DNA from 4 places in the Streptomyces sp. SudanB52_2052 genome. Region 1 is predicted to be linked to each of the others. Evidence: riboswitches for the same ligand, from Rfam matches in the RefSeq annotation. Region 1 holds a riboswitch; each other region holds the start of a gene.
What was found. Region 1 has a riboswitch for cyclic di-AMP ahead of ACSUPV_RS35035 (C40 family peptidase). Riboswitches for the same ligand answer to the same signal wherever they lie in the genome.
Positions count from the first base shown of each region.

Region 2: it holds a riboswitch for cyclic di-AMP, as region 1 does, so the genes downstream of both, ACSUPV_RS10150 (M23 family metallopeptidase) here and ACSUPV_RS35035 (C40 family peptidase) in region 1, are expected to answer to the same signal.
Region 3: it holds a riboswitch for cyclic di-AMP, as region 1 does, so the genes downstream of both, ACSUPV_RS05190 (M23 family metallopeptidase) here and ACSUPV_RS35035 (C40 family peptidase) in region 1, are expected to answer to the same signal.
Region 4: it holds a riboswitch for cyclic di-AMP, as region 1 does, so the genes downstream of both, ACSUPV_RS15720 (C40 family peptidase) here and ACSUPV_RS35035 (C40 family peptidase) in region 1, are expected to answer to the same signal.

Region 1 is NZ_OZ186796.1:7,783,943-7,788,277, reverse strand. Features, by position in the region: gene ACSUPV_RS35045 (ATP-dependent Clp protease proteolytic subunit) at 1-252, shown strand, start outside; gene ACSUPV_RS35040 (hypothetical protein) at 260-568, shown strand; cyclic di-AMP (ydaO/yuaA leader) riboswitch at 937-1,117, shown strand; gene ACSUPV_RS35035 (C40 family peptidase) at 1,121-1,594, shown strand; gene ACSUPV_RS35030 (DUF6328 family protein) at 1,674-2,297, shown strand; gene ACSUPV_RS35025 (ATP-binding protein) at 3,024-3,482, opposite strand; gene ACSUPV_RS35020 (helix-turn-helix domain-containing protein) at 3,696-4,335, shown strand, end outside.
Region 2 is NZ_OZ186796.1:2,334,214-2,338,548, forward strand. Features, by position in the region: gene ACSUPV_RS10140 (HPr family phosphocarrier protein) at 106-387, shown strand; gene ACSUPV_RS10145 (GntR family transcriptional regulator) at 580-1,275, opposite strand; gene ACSUPV_RS10150 (M23 family metallopeptidase) at 1,460-2,248, opposite strand; cyclic di-AMP (ydaO/yuaA leader) riboswitch at 2,262-2,426, opposite strand; gene ACSUPV_RS10155 (M16 family metallopeptidase) at 2,617-4,005, opposite strand; gene ACSUPV_RS10160 (M16 family metallopeptidase) at 4,002-4,335, opposite strand, start outside.
Region 3 is NZ_OZ186796.1:1,193,338-1,197,672, reverse strand. Features, by position in the region: gene ACSUPV_RS05195 (alpha-galactosidase) at 1-795, shown strand, start outside; cyclic di-AMP (ydaO/yuaA leader) riboswitch at 1,106-1,266, shown strand; gene ACSUPV_RS05190 (M23 family metallopeptidase) at 1,271-2,194, shown strand; gene ACSUPV_RS05185 (DUF6250 domain-containing protein) at 2,388-3,104, shown strand; gene ACSUPV_RS05180 (SGNH/GDSL hydrolase family protein) at 3,250-4,035, shown strand; gene ACSUPV_RS05175 (TetR/AcrR family transcriptional regulator) at 4,142-4,335, opposite strand, start outside.
Region 4 is NZ_OZ186796.1:3,592,673-3,597,007, reverse strand. Features, by position in the region: gene ACSUPV_RS15720 (C40 family peptidase) at 20-1,189, opposite strand; cyclic di-AMP (ydaO/yuaA leader) riboswitch at 1,198-1,351, opposite strand; gene pcrA (DNA helicase PcrA) at 1,658-4,159, shown strand; gene ACSUPV_RS15710 (M23 family metallopeptidase) at 4,220-4,335, opposite strand, start outside.

The DNA of each region.
Region 1 (4,335 bases):
CATCAGCCGTCGCTGCCCGAGCCGGTCCACGGCCAGGCCAGCGATCTGGCGATTAAGGCCGACGAGTTGACGCGCATCCGGACGCGCATGGAGGAGATGCTCGCGCGGCACACGGGCCGCACCCGGGAGCAGGTCGGCGCGGACATCGAGCGGGACAAGATCCTCACCGCCCAGGAGGCGGTGGAGTACGGCCTGGTGGACCGGATCCTCCCCAACCGCGAGGCCACCCTGGCCGCGCCGACCGGACGGTGAGACTCCGGTGCTGCCGCCCGAACTGCCGCCGCTGCCCGCGCTGACCCGCGCCGAGGCGGAGTTGATCGACCGTTACCTCGATGTCGTCGATCTGCTCGGCCGGATCAACCCGGCGCTGCACGGCGACACCTACCGCGGACTGCGCGCCGCCCAGGCCCTGGTCGGCAAGGCGACCGCGCTACGTGACGCGTTGGCCCTGATGCACCAGCGGGGCGAGACGGAACTGCACGCCGGCACGCTGGCCCGGGCGCTGCGAGTGCTGGACGGTGAGCGGCGCACGGCCAGGCTCACCCTGCCGCCCGAGTCCGTCAGTTGACGCGGATCCGACGGCCCGGACGTCCGCCCTGTCGACGGAGCGTCCGGGCCTGAGTCGAAACGGGCCGAACGACGTACCCCTGTTCGGAGTAGACGGGGATCCTTTTTTTGGGCCCCCACAGTTGCGCAACGCGCGTAGCCGTGGGGCGGAATGGGACATTCCATGCCTGGTCCGGCGGTCCGCGGAGCTGTCGACGGTGGCTCGAACACAGACGTGTCCACCCGAACGGGTGAGTGGTGAGTAACAACACAAATCCCCGGTTCGGTTGGGATTTCCGGACAACGATGAGTCAAGATCCCTGTCTGACGACAAGCCCCCGCCACAACGGCGGGGCGATCCGGGCGGACGCCGAGTCCTGCCGCCGCCCGGATGACCGGTCGACGGAAGTGGATCGGCAGGAGTGGAGGACCCAAGCACGACGGGTCGCCGGGACGGTCACGCCATGACCGGGCCCGAGCAGCCCTTGGGGTGAAGCCGCGTCAGCGGCCGGGCAACTTCGCCAGCCCGAATCCGACAGGTCATCCTTCACAGGCGGCTGACGAAGGGTTGCGCATGACTGCGCTCAATCGTGTCCCGTCGCTCATGGTCCGGGCCGGTACGGCCTCGGCCCTCACCATCGCCGCGGTGGGCGGCTCGATCGTGGCCCCCGGCTTCTCCTCGGAGGCCGCGGCAGCCACGCATGCGACGAAGGCACTCCAGATCGCGGCCTCGAAGAAGGGCTCGCCCTACAAGTACGGGGCCACCGGGCCGCACCGGTTCGACTGCTCCGGGCTGACGCTGTACTCGTTCAAGAAGGCCGGCAAGAAGCTCCCCCGCACGGCCGCCCAGCAGTACAACAAGACCCGTCACATCTCCGCCAAGAACCGCAAGGCGGGGGACCTGGTGTTCTTCCACTCGGGCAAGAGCGTGTACCACGTCGGTATCTACGCGGGTAAGAACAAGCTCTGGCACGCCCCGAAGACCGGGGACGTGGTGCGGCTGCAGAAGATCTGGACCAAGAGCGTCTGGTACGGGCGCGTGAAGTAAGCGCCCGGCGTGCGGCGGCGTCCTGACGCGCCGCCGCACGCCGGAGCGTGATACGGGCTCAGGTGGTTACCCGTCACCCATGGCCGAGCACCGTCCCTGCACCGCACGCAACGAGACGCCGCTGCAGCGCGCCGACCGCAACTTCGTCGAGCTGCTCCAGGAACTCCGCGTCACCCAGACGGGCGTACAGATCCTCTTCGCCTTCCTGCTGTCGCTCGCCTTCACCTCGCGCTTCGAGGACCTCGACACGGTCCAGCGCGTCACCTACGTCATCACGCTGCTGCTGGCGGTCCTGGCCGCGGCGCTGTTCACCGCGCCGGCCGCGCTGCACCGCTCGCTCTTCCAGCAGGGCGCCAAGCCGCGCATCGTGCAGGTCTCCTCGCGCCTGGCCACCACCGGCCTGGTGGTGCTCGTGTTCGCGTTCAGCGGTTCCGTCCTGCTGGTGGTCGATGTGACGACCGGCCGGGCCGGCGGCATCGCGGCGAGCGCGGCAACCTTCCTGGTCTGTGTCGGCCTGTGGGGGCTGCTCCCCCGGCTGGTCCGGCGAGCGGGCCTGCGCGACGAGCCCGCCGGGCCGGCGGAGGAGCCGGCGTCGCCCCGGTCTGTCCCCGTCAGGGTTCCGGCGCAGCTGCGGGACACCGTCAGGCAGCCGTCGACGCCGCCGGGAACGGCACGTCGGGAGACGTCGACGCGACGCCGGTGACACGGGCGGTGTCGGTCGGGGCGGGGCCGGGCCGGCCGGGCCGGGCCGGGCCGACGAGCGTCGGGGCGGCGAGCGTCGGACGGCGCGTCCAAGGCGACGAGCGTAGGGCGGCCCGTCCAAGCCGACGAGCATCGGGCTGCAGGCATCCGACCCGACGAGCGTAGGGCGGCGCGTCCGAGCCGACGAGCGTAGAGCGGCCCGTCCAAGCCGACGAGCATCGGGCTGCAAGCATCCGACCCGACGAGCGTAGGGCGGCGCGTCCGAGCCGACGAGCGTAGAGCGGCCCGTCCAAGCCGACGAGCATCGGGCTGCAAGCATCCGACCCGACGAGCGTAGGGCGGCCCGTCCAAGCCGACCGAGCGTAGGGCGGCCCGTCCAAGCCGACGAGCATCGGGCTGCAAGCATCCGACCCGACGAGCGCGGGGCGGCGCGTCCAAATCGACGAGCGTCGAGGCGGCAAGCATCCGAGCCGACGAGCGTCGGGGCGGGTGGGTGTCGGGGCGGCCCCTTCCGGAGGCGCGACGTCCGGGGGGCGCCGTTGCGCGTGGGTGCGGCGTTGCGTGCGGGGCGTCACGGGGTGCTGGGCGGCGCTGAGCAGGCGGGCCGCGGCGTAGGGTTCCGGTCGCCCGGCAGGGCGGCGAGGCGGCGTCCACCGTGGGCCGGTCCGGTGGGCCCGTCCGGTGGGCCCCGCCGTGCGGCGGACAAGGTCTGCGGGCCGCTGTGACGTTACGGCTCCTGCTGTCCCGCCGCCGTCACGGGCTGGGCCGGGACAGTCCACGGGAGTTCGACGGAGATGGTCTTGCCGCCCTCGCGGGTGGGGCGGATACGGAGCCTGCCGCCGTACTCCGCGGTCAGCCAGCGGATGATGGCCAGGCCGCGGCCGTTGTCCTGCTGGACCGCCGCGGGGAGCCGTCTGGGGAAGCGCGGGTGGCTGTCCGTGACACCGACGCGCAGGTGCTCGTCGCGGTCGAGTGCGACGTCCACGGTGAACGTGGGCGACTGCCCGAAGGTGTGCTGGACGGCGTTGGTGGCGAGTTCGGAGATGATGAGCCGGATGGTGTCGGACACTTCCGTGTCCTCCGGCAGGCCCCACTCCGCCAGCGTGCCCACCACGTAGGCACGCGCTGCGGAGACCGAGGCGGGATCGCTCGGCAGAGTGACGGAGGCTTCCAAATGGTCTGCCATGGCGACGTCGTCCCTTTCCCACGGGACCGCAGTCCGACACGGAGCGGAAGGTTCGAGTACGGTCCCGGACTGGTGCTTCGTCGCCAGACTGCCACCAGAACCCCCATGGAGGACGGCGATCCACCAAGATGTGCATATATCTGTCGCTCAAAGCGGTGAACTCTACGACGCGAGACCGCATTTGGGTGGCTCGGAAGGAGTAAGGAGAAGCCCATGCAGCACGGTCCCGCGGTGCGCCGCCGGAAACTGGGCGCCGAACTGCGTGCGCTGCGCACCTCGACGGGGCTCACCAGTGGCGAGGCGGCCCGGCTGGTGGGCTGGCACCAGTCGAAGGTCAGTCGGATCGAGACGGGCACGAGCGGGGTGAAACCGGCCGATGTGCGGTTACTCCTCGATGCCTACGATGTGGCGGACTCCCAACTTCGCGAGTTGCTCATGGCGTTGGCGGGGTCCGAGGACAGCGACGGCCGGCACCACTGGTGGCACGCCTACCGCGGGGTGCTGCCGCCGACCTACCGGGATTTCATCAGCCTGGAGTCCCAGGCCAGCGCGATGCGCACCCTGGAGACCACCGTCGTCCCGGGCCTGCTCCAGACGCCCGAGTACGCGCGCGCCGTGACGAGGGCCGCGGTGGAGGGGCTGTCGGAAGACCGGCTCGACACCCTCGTCGAAGTGCGACTGGCCAGGCAGGACGTGCTGCGCGCGGATCCGCCGCTGGCACTGAGCGCCGTCCTGGACGAGGCGGTGCTGCGCCGCGAGGTGGGCGGGCCAGGGGTCATGGCCCGGCAGCTGGAACGCCTGGTCGAGGCGGCGCGGCTGCCCCAAGTGCGGCTGCAGGTGCTGCCATTCGCCG
Region 2 (4,335 bases), 5.4 Mb from region 1:
GGCCGCGACCCGACGGCACCCCCGGAGTGGAACGACAGGACCGCTCCAGGCTTCACGTATGGAAAACTGGTCTAGACAACCCTGAACACCGAAGGGCAGCAACACATGGCTGAGCGCCGCGTCAACGTCGGCTGGGCCGAGGGCCTCCACGCCCGCCCCGCCTCCATCTTCGTCCGAGCCGCCACGGCCGCAGGCGTCCCGGTGACGATCGCCAAGGCAGACGGCAACCCCGTCAACGCGGCCTCCATGCTGGCCGTCCTGGGCCTCGGCGCCCAAGGCGGTGAGGAGATCGTCCTCGCCTCCGACGCCGAGGGCGCGGACGCCGCCCTGGACCGGCTGGCGAAGCTGGTCTCCGAGGGTCTGGAAGAACTGCCCGAGACCGTCTGAGCATTCTTCCGCGCCTGATCCGGCGCTCCGGAAGGGCTCGCCCGGGTTTCCGGGCGAGCCCTTCGCTTTTCCCCGGCCCCGGGTCGCGCAATTCCCGCCCAGGAGGAGCGTCCAGAGGGAGCGGAATTCCCGTTCACGGGCAGCAGAAATAAACCCCCGCGAATTAGCTGGTCTTTGTATACGGCTCCCGTGTTAATGCCGCAGGCTCGCCGTGTTTACGGGATGTTGCGAGTTCCTCACACGGTCGGCGCGCTCCCCGGCGGAGCCGAAACGGAGCCGGTGCGCGGCCGTCGCGCGCTCGGTGTGCAGCGCCGTGACCGCCCGCGCGCGCTCACTGTCACCGCGCGCCACCGCGTCCACGATCGCGCCGTGCTCGCTCCAGGACTCCACGGGACCGGCCGGCGCCTCCACGGTGTACATCCAGGCGATCTTGTGGCGGAGCTGGGTGAGCACCGAGGTCAGCGCGGGGCTCCCGGAGGCCTGGGCGAGCGTCTCGTGGAACCAGCCGCCCAGGGAGCGCAGGTCGTCGCTGTTGCCCCGGCGGGCGCGCTCCTGGCCCAGCCGGACCAGGCCGCGCAGGACCTTCAGATGGGCCTCGGTGCGGCGCTGAGCGGCGCGGGCGGCGCCGAGCGGCTCCAGCAGCATGCGCATCTCCAGCAGGTCGGCGGCCTCCTGCTCGGTGGGTTCGGCGACGCACGCGCCCGCGTGCCGCCGGGTCACCACGAAGCCCTCGGCCTCCAGGGTGCGCAGGGCCTCCCGGACGGGCACCCGCGAGACGCCGTAGCGGCGTGCGAGGAGTTCCTCGGTGAGCCGGCTGCCGCGTTCGTAGACACCCGCGACGATGTCGTCCCGGATGGCCGTGCACACCGAGTGCGCGGGAATACGCATGACCGACCTCCGTTTAATCCCCGTGAAACGTCGACGAGTGACGCGTGTCCGTGACTCTATTGCAATGAGCCGGAATTTCCGACGGCAGCCCGGAATCCATGGATATTTTTTGGACAGTCGACCGCCGTAAACGCCGAAAGCCCCGGCTCGGTGAGCCGGGGCCGGGGAAGCGGGGCGGGTGCCGTCAGAGGTTCACGCCGTGCGAGCGGAGGTAGGCGAGGGGGTCGATGTCCGAGCCGTACTCGGGGCTCGTGCGGGCCTCGAAGTGCAGGTGCGCGCCGGTGACGTTGCCGGTGGCGCCGGACAGGCCGATCTGCTGGCCGGGCGTGACCTGCTGCCCCACCGAGACGCCGATGGACGACAGGTGGCCGTACTGGGTGTACGTGCCGTCGTTCATCTTGATCACGACCTGGTTGCCGTAGGCACCGCCCCAGCCCGCCTCGACGACCGTGCCCATGCCGACCGAGTGGACGGCGGTACCGCTGGCGGCGTGGAAGTCGATGCCGGTGTGGCTGCCGGAGGACCAGACGGCGCCGCCGGCCTTGTAGCCGGTGGAGACGTAGGAACCCGGGATCGGTGACACGAAGCTGTTGAGGCGCTTGCGCTCGGCCTCGCGGGCGGCGCGCTCCTTGGCCTCGCGGGCCTTCTCGGCCGCCTCCTTGGCCTTCTTGGCCGCTTCGGCGGCCCGCTCGCGGGCGGCCTCCTCGGCCTTCTTCTTGGCGGCGGCCTCCTCGGCCGCGTGCTTCTGCGCGACGGCCTGGGCGTCGATCTGCTGGGCCACGGTGTCGCCCATGGTGACGACGGGGGTGAGGCCGGTCTGCTCGGGGGCGGGTTCGGCGGCGAAGGCGGCCGGAGCGGCCACGGTGCCGATGACGCCGGTGGTGGCGAGGGCCGCGACCCCCGCCGCGCGGGCCGTACCGCGGTGGATCCTGCTGGGACGACGATGCTTCCCGGTGGCGCGGGTGAACGCCATGGAGTGCCTGGTCCTTTCCTTCCTTCTCGCCTACCGGGTTAGCTGACGGGTTCGGAGCAGGAAGGTCTCCTACGGACCCCCTCGCGACTCGCGCGGGCGTCCGATTCACCCCAGGGACTGCGGCTGGGTCCCCGGCTCCCCTGGCTCGCGCCGTACGGGGACTCGGCGATGACTGTCCGGTGCCGCGGGTGCGGCGCACTGCCTGACGAACAGCCCGGACGACGCTAAGCGGGGCCACTTTCAATTCCCAAACGGATCCGGCGTTTTGTAGCGCATCCCACAGGTCAGACAGGCAACCTCCGTACCAATTCGGGCATAAAGGAGCCCTGGTGCCTTAGGAAGACAACCAGGGCTCCTCGCGCGTGCCTCTACTCGGCGGCGACGACCGTGACTTCGCCGATGCCGAGGGCCTCCACCGGGCCCTTGATCTGCGCCGCGTCACCCACGAGGACGGTCACCAGACGGTCCACCGGGAAGGCGCTGACGGCCGCCGCGGTGGCCTCCACGGTGCCGGTCGCGGCGAGCTGCCGGTACAGCGTGGCCTGGTAGTCGTCGGGCAGGTGCTGCTCGACCTGGTCGGCCAGGGTGCTCGCGACGGCCGCCGCCGTCTCGTACTTCAGCGGCGCGACGCCGACCAGGTTCTGCACGGCGACGTCCCGCTCGGCGTCGGTGAGCCCCTCGGCGGCGAGGGTGCGCAGCACCGTCCAGAGGTCCTGGAGGGCGGGGCCGGTGTTGGGGGTGTCCACGGAACCGCTGATGGCGAGCATCGCGGCACCGGTGCCGTCCGGGGCGGACCTGAGGACCTGCGCGAACGAGCGCACCCCGTACGTGTAGCCCTTCTCCTCGCGCAGGACGCGGTCCAGGCGCGAGGTGAGGGTGCCGCCGAGGCAGTACGTGCCGAGCACCTGCGCGGGCCAGACGCGGTCGTGCCGGTCGGGGCCGATGCGGCCGATCAGCAGCTGCGTCTGGACGGCGCCCGGGCGGTCCACGATGACGACGCGGCCGGTGTCGTCGGCGGTCACCGGGGGCACCGGGCGGGGCTCGGCCGAGGACCCGGTCCACGTGCCCAGGGTGTCGCCGAGCAGGGCGTCGAGGTCGATGCCGGTGAGGTCACCGACGACCACGGCGGTGGCCGTGGCGGGCCGGACGTGCTTCTCGTAGAAGCCGCGCACGGCCGTGGAGTCGATCGCGGCGACCGTCTCCTCGGTGCCCTGCCGGGGGCGCGACATGCGCGAGTCCGCGGGGAACAGCTCCTTGGAGAGCTCCTTGGCGGCGCGGCGGGAGGGGTTGGCCAGCTCGTGCGGGATCTCGTCCAGGCGGTTGCGGACCAGCCGCTCGACCTCGCTGTCGGCGAACGCGGGCGCCCTGAGGGCGTCGGCGATCAGGCCGAGCCCCTTGGCGAGCCGGGAGGCCGGCACCTCCAGGCTCAGCCGGACACCGGGGTGGTCGGCGTGCGCGTCGAGGGTGGCGCCGGCGCGCTCCAGCTCGGCGGCGAACTCCTCGGCGGAGTGCTTGTCGGTGCCCTCGGAGAAGGCCCGGGCCATGATCGTGGCCACACCGTCGAGGCCGGCCGGCTCGGCGTCCAGGGGCGCGTCCAGCAGCACCTCCACGGCGACGACCTGCTGGCCGGGGCGGTGGCAGCGCAGCACCGTCAGGCCGTTGTCGAGCCTGCCGCGCTCCGGGGCCGGGAAGGCCCACGGCTTGGCCTCGCCCGCCTGCGGCTGGGGGTGGAAGTCCATCGTGGCGAGCTCGGTCACTTGGCCGCCTCCTCGTTCTCGTCGCCGGCCGCGGCTGCGGTGTCCTCGGCTTCGTCGGTCTCGTCGGCGACGGGCTCGTAGACGAGCACCGCGCGGTTGTCGGGGCGCAGGCGGGCCTTGGCGACCTCCTGGACCTCCTCCGCCGTGACCTCCAGCACGCGCTGGACGGCGGTCAGGGCGAGCTGCGGGTCGCCGAACAGCACGGCGTACCGGCACAGTTCGTCAGCGCGGCCCGCGACCGTACCGAGCCGGTCCAGCCACTCGCGCTCCAACTGGGCCTGGGCGCGTTCCATCTCCTCGGCCGTGGGGCCCTCCTCGGCGAACCGGGCG
Region 3 (4,335 bases), 6.6 Mb from region 1:
TGGGAGCAGCTCGACGGACTCCTCTCCAGCGCCCCGATCGACTACGTCAAGTGGGACTTCAACCGCTGCTTCACCGACGCCGGCTGGCCCGGCGACCCCTACCCGCAGCGGCTCTGGGTCGACCACGTGCACGGCCTGTACGCCCTGCTGGACCGGCTGCGGGCCGCCCACCCGGGCGTGGCCTTCGAGTCCTGCTCGGGCGGCGGCGGCCGGATCGACCTCGGCGTGCTGAGCCGCACGGACCAGGTGTGGACCTCGGACAACACCGATCCGCTCGACCGGCTCGCCATCCAGCACGGTTTCAGCCAGATCCACCCCGCGCGCGTGATGGCCGCCTGGGTCACCGACAGCCCGAACGCCATGCTCAACCACCGGGCCAGTTCCCTGCGGTTCCGGTTCGTCAGCGCCATGGCCGGGGTGCTCGGGGTCGGCGGCGACCTCACGAAGTGGACGGCCGAGGAGCTCGCCGAGGCGCGGGACTGGGTGGGGCTCTACAAGGAGATCCGGCCCGTGGTGCAGCGCGGTGACCTCCACCGGCTGCGGCCCCCGGAGGGCGGCTCGAGTGCGGTGCAGTACGTCCTCGGTGACGAGACCGTGGTCCTCGCCTGGCTCCAGGCGCAGCGTTACGGCGAGCCCGTGCCGCCGCTGCGGCTGCGGGGCCTCGACCCGACAGCGGAGTACGAATGCCTCGAAACGGGCGAAATTCACCGGGGTGCCGTGCTGCTGCACCACGGGCTGCGGGTCGGCCTGCGCGGAGACCTGGACGCCATGGTCGTCCGTCTTAAGCGGAAGTAGTCGTTCTTGTCCGAATAGGTCGCTTCGGTCGTTTGGATATAACGTGCCCCGATCGTAAAGGAGATGAGGTCGGGGCGCGTGACCATCGTCATATTCGTGACGATCCGTTGTCGCCATGTTCACGTAATTCCGGCGCTATTCAGGGTCATTGCGGAAAGCGGGAGATCGGTAATCCACGCTCGGTGACGGGAAATGTGGCGGCGCGTCAAGAAAAACGCCGTCACAGGCAACCGCAAGCTTGTCCCGTTGCGTCTTGGTCGCTTACGTTCCACACCAATCCGGACGGACGCCTAATCCTGCCGCCGCCCGGAGCCCGCACACACTGACCCGTGTACGGCAGGAGCGGGGGACCCACAGGTACGACGCCTGTTCCGGTTCCCGGAACGGCTTGGGGTTAAGCCGCGCCTCGGCGCGGCCGGGCATCTCCAGCCCGCACCCGACAGCTCACCTCGTAGGCGCCGGAGAGGAATTCGCCATGCCCGCGAAGGGTAAGCACCGCCGCCCGAAGACCCAGCGTTTCACCCGCTCCATCGCCGTCGCCGGAACCGGCGGGGCCGCTCTCGCCCTTCCGCTCATGGGGGCCGCCGGCGCCCACGCCGCCACCCCGCAGTCGGCCCCGGAAAAGGCCGTCCAGTCCGCACCGGCCGCCGAGAAGAAGGCTCCAGAAAAGGCCACGGGCGCGCGCACGTACACCGTGAAGGCCGGTGACTATCTCGCGAAGATCGCCGACGAGCAGAACGTCAGCGGTGGCTGGAAGAAGCTCTACTCGGACAACCGCGACGCCGTCGGCGACGACCCGTCGCTGATCCACCCCGGCCTGAAGCTCTCGATCGGCAAGAAGGCGGCGACGAGCGCGCCCAAGGCGCCGTCCGTGCCGAAGGCCTCGGCCGAGAAACCGGCGAAGAAGCCCGCTGCGGCCGAGTCGTCCGCGAAGGCGGAGACCGCCCCGAAGCCGGCCGCCGCCAAGCCGGCCGCCGAGAGCAACGCCAGTGGCTACAGCTCCCCGGTGGACGGTGCCACCGTCGGCACCCCGTACCGCATGTCCGGCAGCATGTGGTCCAGCGGCTACCACACCGGCGTCGACTTCGTCGTCCCGACCGGCACCTCCCTCAAGGCCGTCGGCGCGGGCACGGTCGTCTCCGCCGGCTGGGGCGGTGCGTACGGCAACCAGGTCGTCATCAAGCTGAACGACGGCCACTACGCCCAGTACGCCCACCTGTCCCAGCTCTCCGTCTCGGCCGGCCAGACCGTGTCCGCCGGGCAGCAGGTCGGCCTCTCCGGCGCCACCGGCAACGTCACCGGACCGCACCTGCACTTCGAGATCCGCACCGCGCCGGGCTACGGCTCGGACGTGGACCCGGTCGCCTTCCTGCGCTCGCACGGCGTCTCCGTCGGCTGACCGACCGCACGACCACCTGCCTGACACGCCACCGAAGGCCGGACCCCGATCCCCGGGTCCGGCCTTCGGTGTGCGCGTCCGGACTTCGGTGTGCGCGCGCCCGTCGACCGGCTCAAGGGATCGACAGGGGGCGGCAGTTGGGACACAGTGATCCCGTCGAGAGTGCAAGCGCTTTCTGAAGGAGCTGTGTCCCGTGCCGACCACCCGCAGAACGTTCGGAGCCCTGGCCGCCGGAGCGGCCCTCGCGGCCCTCGCCCCGACGGCGAACGCGAGCGCCGCGCCCCGGCACCGCCGGCTCATCGCCCACGACGACTTCCGCCACGGCCTGACCCGGTGGGCGACCGAACTGCAGGACGGCGGCACCGTCACCGCCTCCCGCGGCGTCCTGGAGATCGACGTGCCGAGCGGGGCGACGGTCTGGTTCAGGCAGCGGCTGGAGGGCCCGTACGTCCTCGCCTACACCGCCACTCCCGTCTCCGAGGGCGGGGCCAACGACCGGGTCTCGGACCTCAACAACTTCTGGAACGCCACCGACGTCCGCTCCCCGGACGACCTCTTCGCGACGCCCCGCGGCGGGGCCCTCGACGAGTACGACCACCTCACGACGTACTACGCCGGCTACGGCGCCAACTACAACACCACGACCCGGCTGCGCCGTTACGTCGGCGAGCCCGGCGTCCGCCCCCTGGTCCTCGACTACACCGAGCCGCTGCTCGTCCCGAACGAGCCGAACCGGGTCCGGATCGTCTCCGACGGCTCCACGGTCAGGTGGTGGAACAACGGGCGGCTCGTCTTCGGCTACACCGACCCTCAGCCGTACACCGGCGGGCACTTCGCCTTCCGGACCGTGTGGAGCCATTTCCGAATCACTGACTTCCGGGTCTGGCGGCTTGCCCCGGAACATCCCTGACGGGCAGCCTATTCCGGAGTTGGCGAACACTTTGGGAGTGGCTTATCTCACCGCCCGTCAACCCTTTCCTACGGTCGCGTAGGTCACATTCGAGGGTGAATCATGAACGGCTGTGGCAGACGATTCGAAGAGTGACAGCAGAGCAGTGATCGGGTCGTACGTGGCGGTGGGGGACAGCTTCACCGAGGGCGTCGGTGATCCCGGCCCCGACGGGGCGTTCGTCGGCTGGGCCGACCGGTTCGCCGTCCTGCTCGCCGACCTCCGGCCCGAGGGCGACTTCCAGTACACCAACCTCGCCGTACGCGGAAAACTCCTCGACCAGATCGTGGCGGACCAGGTGCCGCGGGCCGTCGACATGGCCCCGGACCTCGTCTCGTTCTGCGCCGGGGGCAACGACATCCTCCGGCCCGGCACGGACCCCGACGAGGTGGCCGAGCGCTTCGAGCGGGCGGTCGCACAGCTCACCGCCGTGGCCGGCACGGTGATGGTGACGACCGGCTTCGACACGCGGGGCATGCCCGTGCTCAAGCACCTGCGCGGCAAGATCGCCACCTACAACGGGCACGTCCGGGCCATCGCCGACCGGTACGGTTGCCCGGTCCTCGACCTGTGGTCGCTGCGCAGCGTGCAGGACCGCAGGGCCTGGGACGCCGACCGGCTGCACCTGTCGCCCGAGGGGCACACGCGCGTGGCGCTCCGCGCGGGCCAGGTACTCGGCCTGGACGTGCCGGCCGACCCCGAGCAGGAGTGGCCCCCGCTGCCGCCGCGCGGCACCCTCGACATCCGGCGGGACGACGTCCACTGGGCGCGCGAGTTCCTGGTGCCGTGGATCGGACGCCGGCTGCGCGGGGAGTCGTCCGGCGACCATGTGACGGCCAAGGGGGCGCTGTCACCGGACGACATCAGGATGCGGATCGCCTCGGTGGCGTGAGCTTCCGGGGCTTGGGCTTCCGTGGCCTGAGCCTCGGTGGCGTGAAAGGGCCTTTCGCGGGGAGGGCCGCGTCGGCGGACGCCGGCGCGGCCCGCTCCACGGTGGCCTACTGCCCCGGGGGCGGCAGCGCCTGCCCCTCCAGGCCCAGTTCGCGTGCCAGCGCCTCGTCCGTCCACTGCTGTGCCCGCGCCCGCGGCACCGCGCCGGCGTAGGACGTCAGCTGGACGGCGAGGCCGTCGAGGAGGGCGGTGAGGCGCAGGGCCGTGCCGTGCGGGTCCGGGCAGCGGAACTCGCCCGCCG
Region 4 (4,335 bases), 4.2 Mb from region 1:
CAAAAACGTCCGGGACTTCTCAGGCGGGCCGCACCACGCTGTGGATCGACGACTCGCCGTCGTAGTAGATCGACTCCTCGCGCACGTAGGTGCCGGGCTTCGGGGCGTGGATCATCATGCCGTTGCCGATGTAGATGCCCACGTGCGTGACGTCGTCGTAGAAGAAGACCAGGTCACCGGGCTGGGCCTGGGAGAGCGGGACCGTGGTGCCGGCGTTGACCTGGTCGTAGGTCGTGCGCGGCAGGGTCACCCCCGCCGCCTTCCACGCGGCCTGGGTGAGGCCGGAGCAGTCGTAGGAGCCGGGACCGACGGCGCCCCACACGTACGGCTTGCCGATCTGGGCGCGGGCGAAGGCGAGGGCCTTCTCGGCCTTGGTGGCGTACGAGGAGTCGGCCGGGGCCGTCGAGGTGGAGGTGCCGGAGCCCGACGCCGAGGAGCCGCTCTCCTGCTGCTGGGCGGCCTCCTCCTGGGCCTGCTGCTGCTCGGCCTGCTCCCGGGCCAGCTCGGCGGCCTTGCGGGCGGCCTCCTCCTGCTTCTCCTTCTCGATCGCCGCGAGCCGCGCCTTCTCCTCGGCGGTCAGCTGCGAGAGCAGCTCGCGCGCGTCGGCGAGCTTCCGCTGGACGGTGGCCTTGGCGGTCTTCAGGTCGCCCTGGGACTCGGTGAGCGTCGCGAGGCTCTCCGTGGCCTCCTGACGCTTCTTCATCGTCTCGGACTGCTGGGTGACGTAGTCGTCGACCGCGACCTTCTGACGGCCGGTCATCCGGTCCATCAGCTGGGTCTGGTCGAAGTAGTCCTGCGGGGTGTCCGCGAGCAGGAACGTCGCGGTGTCCGGGGCGGAGGCGCCGGTGCGGTACTGGGCGGCGGCGAAGGAACCCAGCTCCTCCCGCGCCTCGTTGAGCTTCTGGGTGCGCTGGGCGACGTCGTCGAGGAGGGTGTCGACGCGCTTGCGCTGCTTCGCGGTCTTCTCCTTGGCCGCGTTGTACTTGTCGGTCGCCGACTCGGCCTGGCGGTACAGGTCGTCGACCTTCTTCTCGACTTCCTCCAGGCTGGGCTTGTCGTCGGCGTCGGGGGCTGCGTTGGCCGACTGGGACAGCAGGGCCACGGAGGTGAGGGCCGCCGTTGCGAGGGCGGGGGTCCGTATGCCTGCCACGCGCGTACCCGTAGGACGCGACTTGCGGTGCGACGCCAAGGGAGGCGACTCCTTCCATGTTCCGCCTACCGGGTTAGCTGTCGGGTTCGGGCGGGTATCTCGGAAGGGTTGCCCTACGGCCTGCTCCGCTAGGGGAGTCGGGCCGATTCACCCCAAGGTCTCGGTGGGTCCCCGGCTCCGGCTGCTCGGCGGCGCACCGGACTCGGCGGAGGCCGCGCGGCCCGGCGACGTTCGCCGGTGGGGGTCGTACGGCCTGCCCGCACGGTAGCCAACTCGTGTGGCCTCTGTGAAGGTTGATGGGTGATATGCCCGATACATTTTCGTGACCTCACTCGAGACCATTGCTGAGAGTGATGGGATGATGGAGTTTGGTCACGAGTCATCCGCTTTTGCCGCTCCGCTGCGGGCTGTGATCGTGCGCTCCTGGAGGGTGACAGGGGGGCCGTTTCGGCGATGTTCTCAGGGCGGCGGCGGGCTGTCAGTGGGGCGCCCTAGACTCGGAGAGCGATGAGCAGCCTCTTTGACGACAGCTTCCTGGCGGACCTCCAGGCCCAGCGGGGCCCTGCGGACGAGCCCCCGCCACCGCCCGAGGACGATCACGCTCCGGAGTCGATCCCGGACGATCTGTTCGGCGGGAAGTTCGACGCGCCGCCGGACCGGGACGCCTACTACCGCGACGGCGCCCCGCGCCCGGCCGTGGACACCGCCGCCCTCCTGGAGGGGCTGAACGACAACCAGCGCGCCGCCGTCGTCCACTCCGGCTCCCCGCTGCTCATCGTGGCCGGCGCCGGCTCCGGCAAGACCCGTGTGCTCACGCACCGCATCGCCCACCTGCTCGCCGAGCGGGACGTGCACCCGGGCCAGATCCTCGCGATCACCTTCACCAACAAGGCCGCCGGCGAGATGAAGGAGCGCGTCGAGCAGCTCGTCGGCCCGCGCGCCAACGCGATGTGGGTGATGACCTTCCACAGCGCGTGCGTGCGGATCCTGCGGCGCGAGTCGAAGAAGCTCGGCTTCACGTCCTCGTTCTCGATCTACGACGCCGCCGACTCCAAGCGCCTGATGGCCCTGGTCTGCCGCGACCTGGACCTCGATCCCAAGCGCTTCCCGCCCAAGTCCTTCAGCGCCAAGATCAGCAACCTGAAGAACGAGCTGATCGACGAGGAGGACTTCGCCGCCCAGGCCACCGACGGCTTCGAGAAGACCCTCGCCCAGGCCTACGCGATGTACCAGTCGAGGCTGCGCGAGGCGAACGCCCTCGACTTCGACGACCTGATCATGACGACGGTCAACCTGCTGCGCGCCTTCCCGGACGTCGCCGAGCACTACCGCCGCCGCTTCCGGCACGTACTGGTCGACGAGTACCAGGACACCAACCACGCCCAGTACGCCCTGGTCCGCGAGCTGGTCGGCACCTCCGAGCACCCCGTCGACGTGCCGCCCGAGGCCGAGATCCCGCCCGCCGAGCTGTGCGTGGTGGGCGACGCCGACCAGTCGATCTACGCCTTCCGCGGCGCGACGATCCGCAACATCCTCCAGTTCGAGGAGGACTACCCGGACGCGACGACGATCCTGCTGGAGCAGAACTACCGCTCCACGCAGACGATCCTCAGCGCCGCCAACGCGGTCATCGAGCGCAACGAGTCCCGCCGCCCCAAGAACCTGTGGACCAACGCGGGCACGGGCGCGCGGATCACCGGCTACGTCGCCGACACCGAGCACGACGAGGCGCAGTTCGTCGCCGACGAGATAGACCGCCTCACGGACGCGGGCGAGGCCAAGGCCGGCGACGTCGCCGTCTTCTACCGCACGAACGCCCAGTCCCGTGTCTTCGAAGAGGTCTTCATCCGCGTCGGCCTGCCCTACAAGGTCGTCGGCGGCGTCCGCTTCTACGAGCGCAAGGAGGTCCGGGACGTCCTGGCCTACCTGCGCGTCCTGGCCAACCCGGAGGACTCGGTGCCGCTGCGCCGGATCCTCAACGTCCCCAAGCGGGGCATCGGCGACCGCGCCGAGGCGATGATCGACGCCCTCGCCCAGCGGGAGAAGATCAGCTTCCCGCAGGCGCTCAAGCGCGTCGACGAGGCGTACGGCATGGCCGCGCGCTCCACCAACGCCGTGAAGCGGTTCAACACGCTGATGGAGGACCTGCGGACCATCGTCGAGTCCGGCGCCGGACCGGCCACCGTGCTGGAGGCCGTCCTGGAGCGCACCGGATACCTCGCCGAGCTGCAGGCCTCCACCGACCCGCAGGACGAGACCCGGATCGAGAACCTCCAGGAACTCGCCGCCGTCGCCATGGAGTTCGAGCAGGAGCGCGGCGAGGGCGCGGAGACGGCGGGGGCCGCCGCCCCGGGGGGCACGCTGGCCGACTTCCTCGAGCAGGTCGCGCTGGTCGCCGACTCCGACCAGATCCCGGACGAGGAGGACGGCGACGGCGTCATCACACTGATGACCCTGCACACGGCCAAGGGCCTGGAGTTCCCGGTCGTCTTCCTCACCGGCATGGAGGACGGCGTCTTCCCGCACATGCGCGCCCTCGGCCAGACCAAGGAGCTGGAGGAGGAGCGGCGCCTGGCCTACGTCGGCATCACGCGCGCCCGCGAGCGGCTGTACCTGACGCGGGCCACGCTGCGCAGCGCCTGGGGTCAGCCGTCGTACAACCCGCCCTCCCGGTTCCTGGAGGAGATTCCCGCGGCCCACGTGGAGTGGAAGCGGACGGGAGCGACCGCGCCCGCGTCCTCCGGGCCGGTCTCGGCGGTGGCGTCCTCGCTGTCCTCGTCACGCTCGCGGTCGTCGGCATCGGGCGCGTCCGGTTTCGCCACGCGTCGCGCCGCCGAGAAGCCGGTGGTGTCGCTCGCCGTGGGGGACCGGGTCACCCACGACCAGTTCGGGCTCGGGACCGTCGTCGCGGTCAAGGGGACGGGCGCGAACGCCGAGGCCACGATCGACTTCGGCGACACGAAGCCGAAGCGGCTGCTGCTGCGGTACGCGCCGGTGGAGAAGCTGTAGGGCTGTGAAGTGACCTCTGGTGAGCCCCCGCCCGCTCGACCGGCGGGGGCTGCCGGGACGTTACGTCGGGTTGATGCCGTGGCTGCGCAGCCACGGCAGCGGGTCGATCGGCGAGCCGCCGGCCGGGCGCACCTCGAAGTGCAGGTGCGGGCCGGTGGAGTTGCCGGAGTTGCCGG